Regions from separate parts of the Pseudoalteromonas sp. NZS71 genome, predicted to be linked through region 3. Evidence: predicted binding sites of a transcription regulator. Region 3 holds the regulator's gene; each other region holds the start of a gene.
The links. The regulator LexA, encoded in region 3, represses DNA repair genes until DNA is damaged. The targets are predictions, from matches to a motif close to TACTGTATNNNNATACAGTA.

Region 1 (3,289 bases), on a different contig from region 3:
AATTTCATCTTATAAAAAGCGACTTCGGTAGCTTTTTTTTCCTTTTTGTTGCCGCATACATTATCCTAGGTCATAATCTAACGTCTTATTTAAACGCGGAATTTTTATGAACTGGCTTGCGCAATTACCCACCCAACGTACCCCGTGGCTTTTATTTACAGCTATCGTTTTTTTACTTGAAGTGACCGCCCTTTTCTTTCAATACCAAATGGGATTGGCGCCTTGCATAATGTGCATATATCAACGTACAGCCGTACTGGGTCTATTAGGCGCAGGAATCGTAGGTTCGACTAAACCACAGAGCAAAGCAGTTCGTATATTAGCGTATGTAATTTGGGGTGTATCGAGTGTTTGGGGATATTTAATTGCTCGCGAGCATATTGATATGCAAACCACCACAGACCCCTTTGCATTTAGCTGTGAGTTTGAACCAAACTTCCCATCGTTTATGCCGCTACATGAATGGATACCTAGCTTTTTTCAGGCGACCGGGGATTGTGGAAATATAGATTGGCAGTTTGTTGGTTTGAGCATGCCTGCTTGGATGGAAATTATATTTGGGATTTTCTCACTAACACTATTTATTATAGTTATTGGCCGTTTATTAATTAAAAAGTCGATTTGATATGTTTACATTTTTTTCAAGCCAATTAGATGAGCTTAAACATCTAAAAGTACGCAAGCGCCAAGACGTAATAGCACTTTCTTTAAGTATGTTATCGCCAACTGATAAAGTGTTACTGCGTATTATTAAATTAATATTACTAAGTCCACTATTTTTAATATTCACGGTATTTAAAGGTTGGATATTAATCCCGTTTTTGATACTCGGCGGACTTTGCTACCCACTTTTAACAACACCTATTGAAATCAACTTTGCTAAAAAACACTTAAGCGATGCATTAAAACAATTTAATCAGGGCGCATAGCGCCCTGATTGTTATCTACTGCTATTAAAGTGAAATTTTCCCCTCTAATTTGGCTAATAGTTTTTTACCAATTCCTTTAACTTGCGATAAATCACTAACGCTTTTAAATTCGCCGTTTTCTTCACGGTAATCCACAATTGCCTGCGCTTTTTTCTTACCTATACCTGGTAGCTTAGCAAGCATCTCTGCATCAGCATTATTTATACTAATTGTCTCAACTTGAGGCATTTGCTTAGTTACTTCCGATAGTTGTGCATATACGGTAGTTGCAGGTAGTAAGCATAATAAGCTTATTATGAATAAATTTTTTAACGTTTTCATCAAACTTGTCCCTATTCTTCTTTTCTTAATTTTGAATGTTGCTCAGGAAAACCAAAAAGTAAGGAACTGAAAAGCTCATCATTTAAAGTGTACCTAAACGCATTATCACTATGATCCGAAATCCTGAAAATGCAGCTGGTACAACAAGTGATTGCTTAACTAAAGTAAAGTTACCGTTTTTTGTCAAATTTAAGACACCTAAAAATTAATACTTCGCGCTTGCAAATTTACGCCCAAACCATTACTGTACATAAAAACAGTAATCTAATGGTTTTTACAAACCACGGTGCCAAGCAATTTTGCAGGAGAAATCATGGCTGTTGTTGTTAAATATGTTGTAGAACGAAACGGAGTCGAGCGTATGACGTTTACTACCAAAAAAGAAGCTGATGCTTATGACAAGATGCTCGATATAGCAGAATCACTTGAGCTAATGCTAGAAAAGGTAGACGTACCGCTTAGTGAGCAACAAATTGAATCACTTGCTTTAGAAATAGCGAAAAGCAAAGATGACTTTATGACCATATTAAAGGGCGGCAAAGATCCAGTTGTTACCAAAGCGCCAGCAAAAAGTAAAAAGTCAGATAACGTTGCGTCAATTGAAGATAACAACGATAAAAAAGCAAGTTAACTCGTAGATTGCCCTCTCCTCGGACGGGACAAACTAAATAAAAAAGGGAGCAACTTAGTTGCTCCCTTTTTTATTATACCAATTCGCTTAATTAAGTGATCTATTTTGAGGGTGGAAAAACGTGTTGATAGCTAGGCAAAAAATTGATATTTAGTTGTTCTAAATGATAATTTTTTAACGCCGGTAGCAACACGTTTAGCACCGCAAAATGATTAAGTATTATCGCGGATTGGTATTACTTACTACTCATTTTAAAATGAATAGTAATTGCTATTTAAAGCTCTTTTTCTACTTCATCAAATAAAGCAGTGATGTTTTGCTCTGGCTCTTTTGTTACTAAGCTAACAACAACAATTGCGATACTCGCTAAAATAAAGCCAGGTACTATTTCATACATAAAGCTACTTAAACTTTCACCATTAATAGTAAACGGACCATAAATCCAAACAAGCACTGTAAACGCACCTACTAACATACCAGATAAGGCGCCAGCAAAATTCATACGTTTCCAATAAAGGCTAAACAATACAAGAGGTCCAAAAGCAGCACCAAAGCCTGCCCATGCATTACTTACTAGGTCTAAAATAGAGCTATCTCTATCGTACGCTAAATAAATTGCAAACAGGGCAACAAATGCAACGCTAATTCGACCAACAGTAACTAATTCAAAGTCGCTAGCATCTTTACGTAAAAATGTTTTATATAAATCTTCAGTCAATGAACTTGAGCTTACTAGCAATTGCGATGAGATAGTACTCATGATAGCAGCCAAAATTGCAGCTAGTAAAAAGCCAGCAATAAGTGGATGGAACAATAACTCAGAAAGAATTAGGAAAATCGTTTCAGGATCTTCAACTACAATATTATTCTCATAAGTATAAGCAGCACCAAATATACCAGTACCAACAGCACCAAGGGCAGCAACAATCATCCATGTCATACCAATACGGCGAGCTTTAGGCATATCCTTAACACTACGTACCGACATAAAACGAACGATGATATGTGGTTGACCAAAATAACCTAAACCCCATGCCATTGCAGAAATAATACCTAATGCAGAGCCTGCTCCAATCCAGTTAAGCATATCTGGATTTACACTATGTAAAGTAGATTCTAGAGGTTGTTCAAGTAAAGAGTATGCAACGGTAGGCACTAGAATCAGCGCGATGAACATAATACAACCTTGCACGAAATCAGTTAAGCTAACCGCTAAAAAACCACCAAACAAAGTGTATAAAACAACGACACCCGTTGTAATGTATAAACCCACTTCATAACTTAAACCAAATGAGCTTTCAAACAATTTTCCGCCGGCTACAACACCAGATGACGTGTAAAGAGTAAAGAAGACTATAATCACAACAGCTGATACAACACGTAATAAGTTTGACTTATCATTGAAGCG
Region 2 (3,289 bases), on a different contig from region 3:
TCGTAGACGTACCTAGCATCGCACCTGCAATTGTTGCTGAGCTATCAGCACTTAATGCGCGCCCTAAACGAGGCATGTTACCTTTTTCATCAGCTAAACCTGCTTTTTGAGTTACCGCAACTAATGTACCCGAAGTATCAAAAAGATCGACAAACAAGAAAGCAAAAATAACACTCATCATTGATATATCAAAAGCGGCTGCAAAATCTAGCTGCATAAAAGTAGGCATTATTGATGGTGGCATAGCCATAACACCGTGATATTCAACAAGCCCCAAACTTAAAGCAATGCCAGTCACTAATAAGATACTAATAAGTACGCCACTTTTAAAATCGCGATATAAAAGCGCTGCAATTACAAAAAAGCTTAATATAGCCAATAACGGTCCTGGAGAAGTAATGTCGCCCAACTGCACTAATGTTGCCGGGCTTGAGACGATAATGCCTGCATTTTTAAGGGCAATTAATGCTAAAAAAGCACCTATACCCGTTGCGATTGCTCGCTTGAGCACCAGAGGTATGGCATTAATAATCCACTCTCTGACTTTAAATAAGCTTAAAAACAAAAATATACAACCCGACATAAATACAGCCCCTAACGCGGCTTGCCAGGTATAACCCATTCCTAATACGACACCATACGTAAAAAAGGCATTTAGTCCCATACCAGGCGCTAATGCTAATGGATAGTTAGCCCATAAACCCATTATAAAACAGCCTATCGCAGCTGCTATACATGTCGCTACAAATGCAGCCCCTTGATCCATCCCAGCCTCTGCGAGCATAGCCGGGTTTACAAATACAATGTATACCATAGTTATAAAGGTAGTTAGGCCAGCAACGCATTCGCGTTTAACTGTTGAATTATTTTCGCTCAGTTTAAATAAGGCTTCGAACATAATAAACTTGTGATAGTAAAAAGTGGCGAGATTTTAACATAAAAATTATCTTTTACAGGACATTTTACCTTGCTATATACTAAACTGTTAGAGTAGTTAAAATAATAAATGAACCAATATGCTTAAAACAACACCTTGTGAGCAAGACTTAGAGCAACAGCTAGATAATATTTTAGGTTTTGTTACTCAACCCGAAAATACCTCTGTGCCCGTTGATAATAAAAAAGATGAGCAAAGTACGTTAAATAAAGCCCTATATTATTTAAAAAATAATCAAGCTCCATTGGCTGCAAAATGGATGCGGCTTGCTGCAATGGCGGGAAACCATAGAGCACAGTTTTATTTAGGTTTATTCTTTGTGAAAGGTGAAGGCGTGCCACAAAGTGTATTTCATGCTGTAGCTTGGTTAAGCTTAGCAAGTAGCCAAGGGTACGCCCCTGCCACTGCAGCGGTTACAGATATACGCAAACATATCGAAACTAAGCGATTTAAAGATGCTCAATGTTATGCGGCAAGTTTGTACGAACAAATCCACCAACTCCAGTTTTCTCATATGATCCCTCGCACGAGTGAAAACACATAAGCTAACCATGATAGAAGTACTGTATGCAGTGTAAAAAAATACTGTATATGGTTACAAAGATAATCCTATACAGTATAAAACCCCAAAATGAAGACACTGCTCAAAAATTTATTTTTAGAATACCTTCTCAAAAATAATTCCATAACAAGCTGATTAATAAAGAATTATAAATCAAAAAAATAAAAACAATGATCAAAAGCTGAATAACTGTACAAATAAATAGCATAAAAGGCTTGCACGAAAGCACTGTATAAACTACTGTATATAAATACTGTATAAAAACCCAGTGAGTGAAATTATGTTACAGCCTATTACCGTAAGAACAGTTAAAAGTTACCAACAAGATGAGCAAAGCGATTGCGTGAATTTGATTCAAATTGAAGATGAAATTTCAGCGACCTTTGAGCTTTTAAAAGTATTACACCAATACAATAGCTCTAATGCATGGACGTTACTAATTGCTCCAGATCACGTACCTAGCAAAGCTTTACTTGACTCATGCTCTATTGATACAAGTAAATTACTTGTTATTAGACAAAAGCACCTAGTAAATTTAGAGTATGTATTAAATTCTGCATTACATAACGGAAACTTTGCAGCGGTAATTACCTGGACCGATATAGTTAATAACCAACTACTTACGAATCTATCGTTCGATTTAAGTAAAACGAATACAAAACTATACTGTTTTACTAAAAAGTCTCAAACAACAGAGATATCACTCGCCCAATAAGCTTGTTAAACTAATGTTTTAGACTTTGTATTATTATTATGACTTCACTCAATACCACATTATGTTTTTGCAGCAGTGGGCACAATTATGCCGATTGCTGCGAGCCGCTTCACTTATCTGTTAAACAGGCTGATTCTCCTGAACAACTTATGCGCTCACGATTCAGCGCTTATGTTATTAAAAATGCAGAATATGTTTATCAAACCTACGCAAAAGAAAAACAAGCTGAAAATCCGGTTAAAGAAATCAATGATTTTGCTAACAGCTGTCGATTTATAAATCTTGATGTAATTGGGTCAAGCCATGATGGCGATACCGGTACTGTAGAATTTAAAGCCCAATATTTTTATCAAAACTTATTTTGTGAGCTTCACGAAAAATCGCAGTTTATTAAAGAAAACACTCAATGGCGTTATTTAGATGGCACTATATATCCTGTTGAAGATATTAAAGTGGGCAGAAATGATGACTGCCCATGTGGTAGCAATAAAAAGTACAAAAAATGTCATAGCGTGTAATAAATAATCTTATTTAATATTTATCACCTACAAGGTGTTTTTAAGTGGCAAAGTGATTTATTAGCTAGCTAAACTTAAAAACACACTTGGTTACGGCCTTGCATATTGGACTCATACATTTTTTCATCTGCGATCTGCAAGGTGTTTTTGTTATTTACGTACGGTTGTAGGGTTGCACCGCCAATACTAATAGTCACAAAGTCATATTCTGAATATCTGTGTAATATTCCTAAATCGACCACATTTTGTTTAATTTTATCAGCAACACAAATTGCACCTTCAGTGCTTGTATGCGGTAGAACAACTACAAACTCTTCGCCGCCGTAACGCGCAACAAAATCGGTTGGCCTTTGCAAACTATTAGTAATAGTTTGTGCAACAAGGTTTAAAACCGTATCGCCTTGCACATGACCATAAAGATCGTTGTATTGCTTAAAGTAGTCTATATCGATGAGTAATAGTGCGTAGTCGACTTTTTCTCGTAAGGCGCTTCGTTCCATTTTAGAAAAATGCGCATCAAAATAACGACGATTGAATACCTTTGTTAAATCATCTAG
Region 3 (3,289 bases):
TGCTGCCTGTATTTGACTCGGTTGAATAACATCACCCGTATCATTACCCCACACATTACGTTTATAAGTAATAACCGCTGCTAATTGCTTTATAGATAACTGTTTGGCAAATGCTTGCATTGCCGTACCGGGTCGCCCATGGATAACTACATCAATGTGATCTTTTATATCGCCAAGCACTATAGGGCTGCCTTTAAGTGCAGGAAATACACCCGGTAACCCCATGCCAGTAGGCTGATGACATGCAGCACAATTGGCCATATATACTTGTTCGCCTAAAGTCATTAATTCTTCTTTTGGGAGGGTTTTATCAAGTAATGCGGCATCTGCTAATGCTGCTTTTTGTTTAGCTTGCTTTGCATCTGCAAGCCACGTTTTAAAATCAGCCTCAGATTTAGCGACCACCACAACAGGCATAAAGCCATGATCTTTACCACACAACTCAGCACATTGGCCTCGGTAAGTACCTTCTTCGTTTATGTTCGTCCATGTTTCGTTTATAAAGCCGGGATTCGCATCTTTTTTAACTGCAAAATCAGGTACCCACCAAGAGTGAATAACATCGTCAGAAGTCATTAAAAATCGTACTTTTTGATTTATTGGCAGTACAAGAGGCTTATCAACCTCAAGTAAGTAGTTAGGATTTTTATCTGCAAGGTTCGCGATTTCATCTTGCGGGGTAGATAAAATAGAGTAGAACTCTACATCTTCACCCATATATTCATAATGCCATTTCCATTGCGAGCCTGTAATTTTAATAGTGAGATCAGCTTTGCTGGCATCTTCCATTGCAATTAGGGTTTTAGTGGCTGGTACTGCCATAGCAATTAAAATAACAAACGGGATTGCAGTCCAAAGTATTTCTACTTTAGTGCTTTCGTGAAATTGGGCAGGTACAGCCCCTTTAGATTTGCGGTGATGAATAAGTGCCCAAAACATAATTGCGAACACTATCACCCCAATCACACAACATATTATAAATATGGTCATGTGCAGCTGATATACATTATTGCTTATATCGGTTACGCCTTTGCGCATATTGTATTGGCTGTTAGCCAAAACTGGGTGCGAAAAAACACATAATATAAGCCACAAGGTAGAGGTCAGTTTACCCATGTGACGGCTCCTTTGATGCTATTGCGAATGCAAAGCGAAGAGGCATACGGCTTAAACGCCAATTCGTTATTTTTATTTTTTTAGCCAATCTTATTTAATATTGATTGGTTTTGCTGCGCCAACAACGAGTTTGTGTATATTGTGTGTTCTCAAAACTAAAAAGCTGTGAGTTATTATTAGCTCAGCACATTAACAATTAGCTAAAAAACGAACAACAAGCAAGTTTTAGTATAAAAAACAATCAGGTGATATTGAATAATTAATAAAAAATCGGTAATCAACTGGGCAACAGGAAGTTCAAGATATGAGCAAAACAAAGGGGTTTAACGCATTCGGAGGAGGAAAATATAAGTGCAAAAAAGTTTACAGCTTAAATAGTCAGTGGGCTGTTTACGCCCTATTTTTTAGTACAAATTTTAAAACAAAAATGCGTACTAATTAGTACGCATTTATAAAACTGCTTGTTTAAAAGCTATTTTTAAAGTCACATCCAATCAGCGTTTCTTATAACGCCAACGGCTAAGCCTTCAATATTAAAAGACTCATTCTCAAGATCTACTTCAATAGATTCAAAATCGTCGTTTTCAGCATGAAGTAATACTTTACGACCCGCTTTCTCAAGACGTTTTACAGTTACGTCTTCGTCTAGGCGGGCAACAACAACTTGCCCGTTTTCAGCGGTTTGAGTACGATGTACAGCAAGTAAATCACCATCCATAATACCAATATCTTTCATGCTCATACCGTTAACGCGTAGTAAAAAATCTGCAGCCGGTTTAAACATTAATGGATCGATTTTGCAGTGACTTTCAACGTGCTCTTGCGCCAAAATAGGTGAACCAGCAGCAACACGCCCTATAAGCGGTAAACCTAATTGTTCTGGCTCTTCTTCTTCAATTAACTGAATACCACGGCTTGCACCTGGTTTCATTTTAATTGCGCCTTTTTTAGCAAGTGCTTTTAAATGTTCTTCAGCAGCATTGGCACTTTTAAAACCTAATGTTTGCGCTATTTCAGCACGTGTAGGAGGCATACCAGTGTCTTTAATAAAAACTTTAATTAGTTCGAGTATTTGAGCTTGGCGGTTCGTTAATGGTCGCATACAACTGGTTTTCCATACAGTACATTTAACTGTGAGTATATACAGTTAAATAAAAATCGCAAATTTAAATTAAGCCTTAAAATAGCTAAAGTAATTTCACTTGTGTACATTTTAGGGATATAACTAAAGCTAAGTTTATAAATGATTAAAAATGCAAAGGAGACATTATGAGTATTTGGTACCAGCCCATCACCTTAGAGCTGTGCAAGCAGTTAGAACAAGGCATTAATGGCCAAGGAACATTAATGAAAACTATGGGGATAGAAGTCACAGAAATTGGCGATGATTATCTGGTTGCCACAATGCCGGCAATTCCTGAGCATCATAACCCAATGGGGATGGTTCACGGCGGTGCTAACGTTGTACTTGCCGAAACAGTTGCCAGCTATGCCGCTAACTTTGTTGTCGATTTTACTAAATTTTACTGTGTAGGGCAGGAGATTAGCGCAAGTCATTTAAAAGCATCTCGCAACGGCACTTTAACAGCAACGGCAAGAGCGTTTCATATTGGTAAACGTAGTTCAGTATGGGAAATAAAAATTACAAATAGCCGCAATGAGCTGTGCTGCGTATCAAAAATGACCGCAGCAGTCGTAGAGCGAAGATAGTTACTTTTCGATTGGGTAAATGGTAATTTCCATACCCGCACCAATCGCAGATATACGCAATAATGTATCTGCATCTAAGGCTTGATTAAAGCACTTAGGAGAAGTCCCTGATTCAAAACCAATATCAAACGTTCTACGTGAACAGCTTAACCATTGCTTTAGCGCGTTACGCGAACACGATTCAATAAGCTCACATATATGGTTTATGGCTTTATCAGGTGTGCTCACCTCACCTGTAGCTTCAATACGCGCTAGTTGACGGTATTCGTCTTTGTCATAATGTAAAATCGTCGCGACTTTTTTCAAGTCCGCCACTAGCAAACTAATATCTTGCTTTGATTCAAGCTCAAGATCTACATTTAAAAATTGAATTTCCGACATCGTTTCGTATTTATCCTCTAATAATTTCATTGCAAACTTTAACGCAGTTTTACCGTTATACCAAATCAACTATGCTCTATTA

Region 1: a site for LexA is predicted at 1,493-1,512, ahead of I6E85_RS02165 (YebG family protein). Genes of this name have one in related genera too.
Region 2: a site for LexA is predicted at 1,738-1,757, ahead of I6E85_RS16265 (SulA-like leucine-rich domain-containing protein). Genes of this name have one in related genera too.

What each region holds. Positions count from the first base shown of each region.
Region 1 is NZ_JADYWS010000002.1:229,746-233,034, reverse strand. It holds gene dsbB (disulfide bond formation protein DsbB) at 107-625, shown strand; gene I6E85_RS02175 (DUF6170 family protein) at 627-929, shown strand; gene I6E85_RS02170 (helix-hairpin-helix domain-containing protein) at 954-1,250, opposite strand; gene I6E85_RS02165 (YebG family protein) at 1,564-1,881, shown strand; gene putP (sodium/proline symporter PutP) at 2,156-3,289, opposite strand, start outside.
Region 2 is NZ_JADYWS010000026.1:66,947-70,235, forward strand. It holds gene I6E85_RS16255 (NCS2 family permease) at 1-898, opposite strand, end outside; gene I6E85_RS16260 (tetratricopeptide repeat protein) at 1,017-1,481, shown strand; gene I6E85_RS16265 (SulA-like leucine-rich domain-containing protein) at 1,780-2,214, shown strand; gene I6E85_RS16270 (YchJ family protein) at 2,253-2,732, shown strand; gene I6E85_RS16275 (diguanylate cyclase) at 2,807-3,289, opposite strand, start outside.
Region 3 is NZ_JADYWS010000040.1:11,369-14,657, forward strand. It holds gene coxB (cytochrome c oxidase subunit II) at 1-1,116, opposite strand, end outside; gene lexA (transcriptional repressor LexA) at 1,601-2,218, opposite strand; gene I6E85_RS19245 (PaaI family thioesterase) at 2,386-2,826, shown strand; gene I6E85_RS19250 (hypothetical protein) at 2,827-3,207, opposite strand.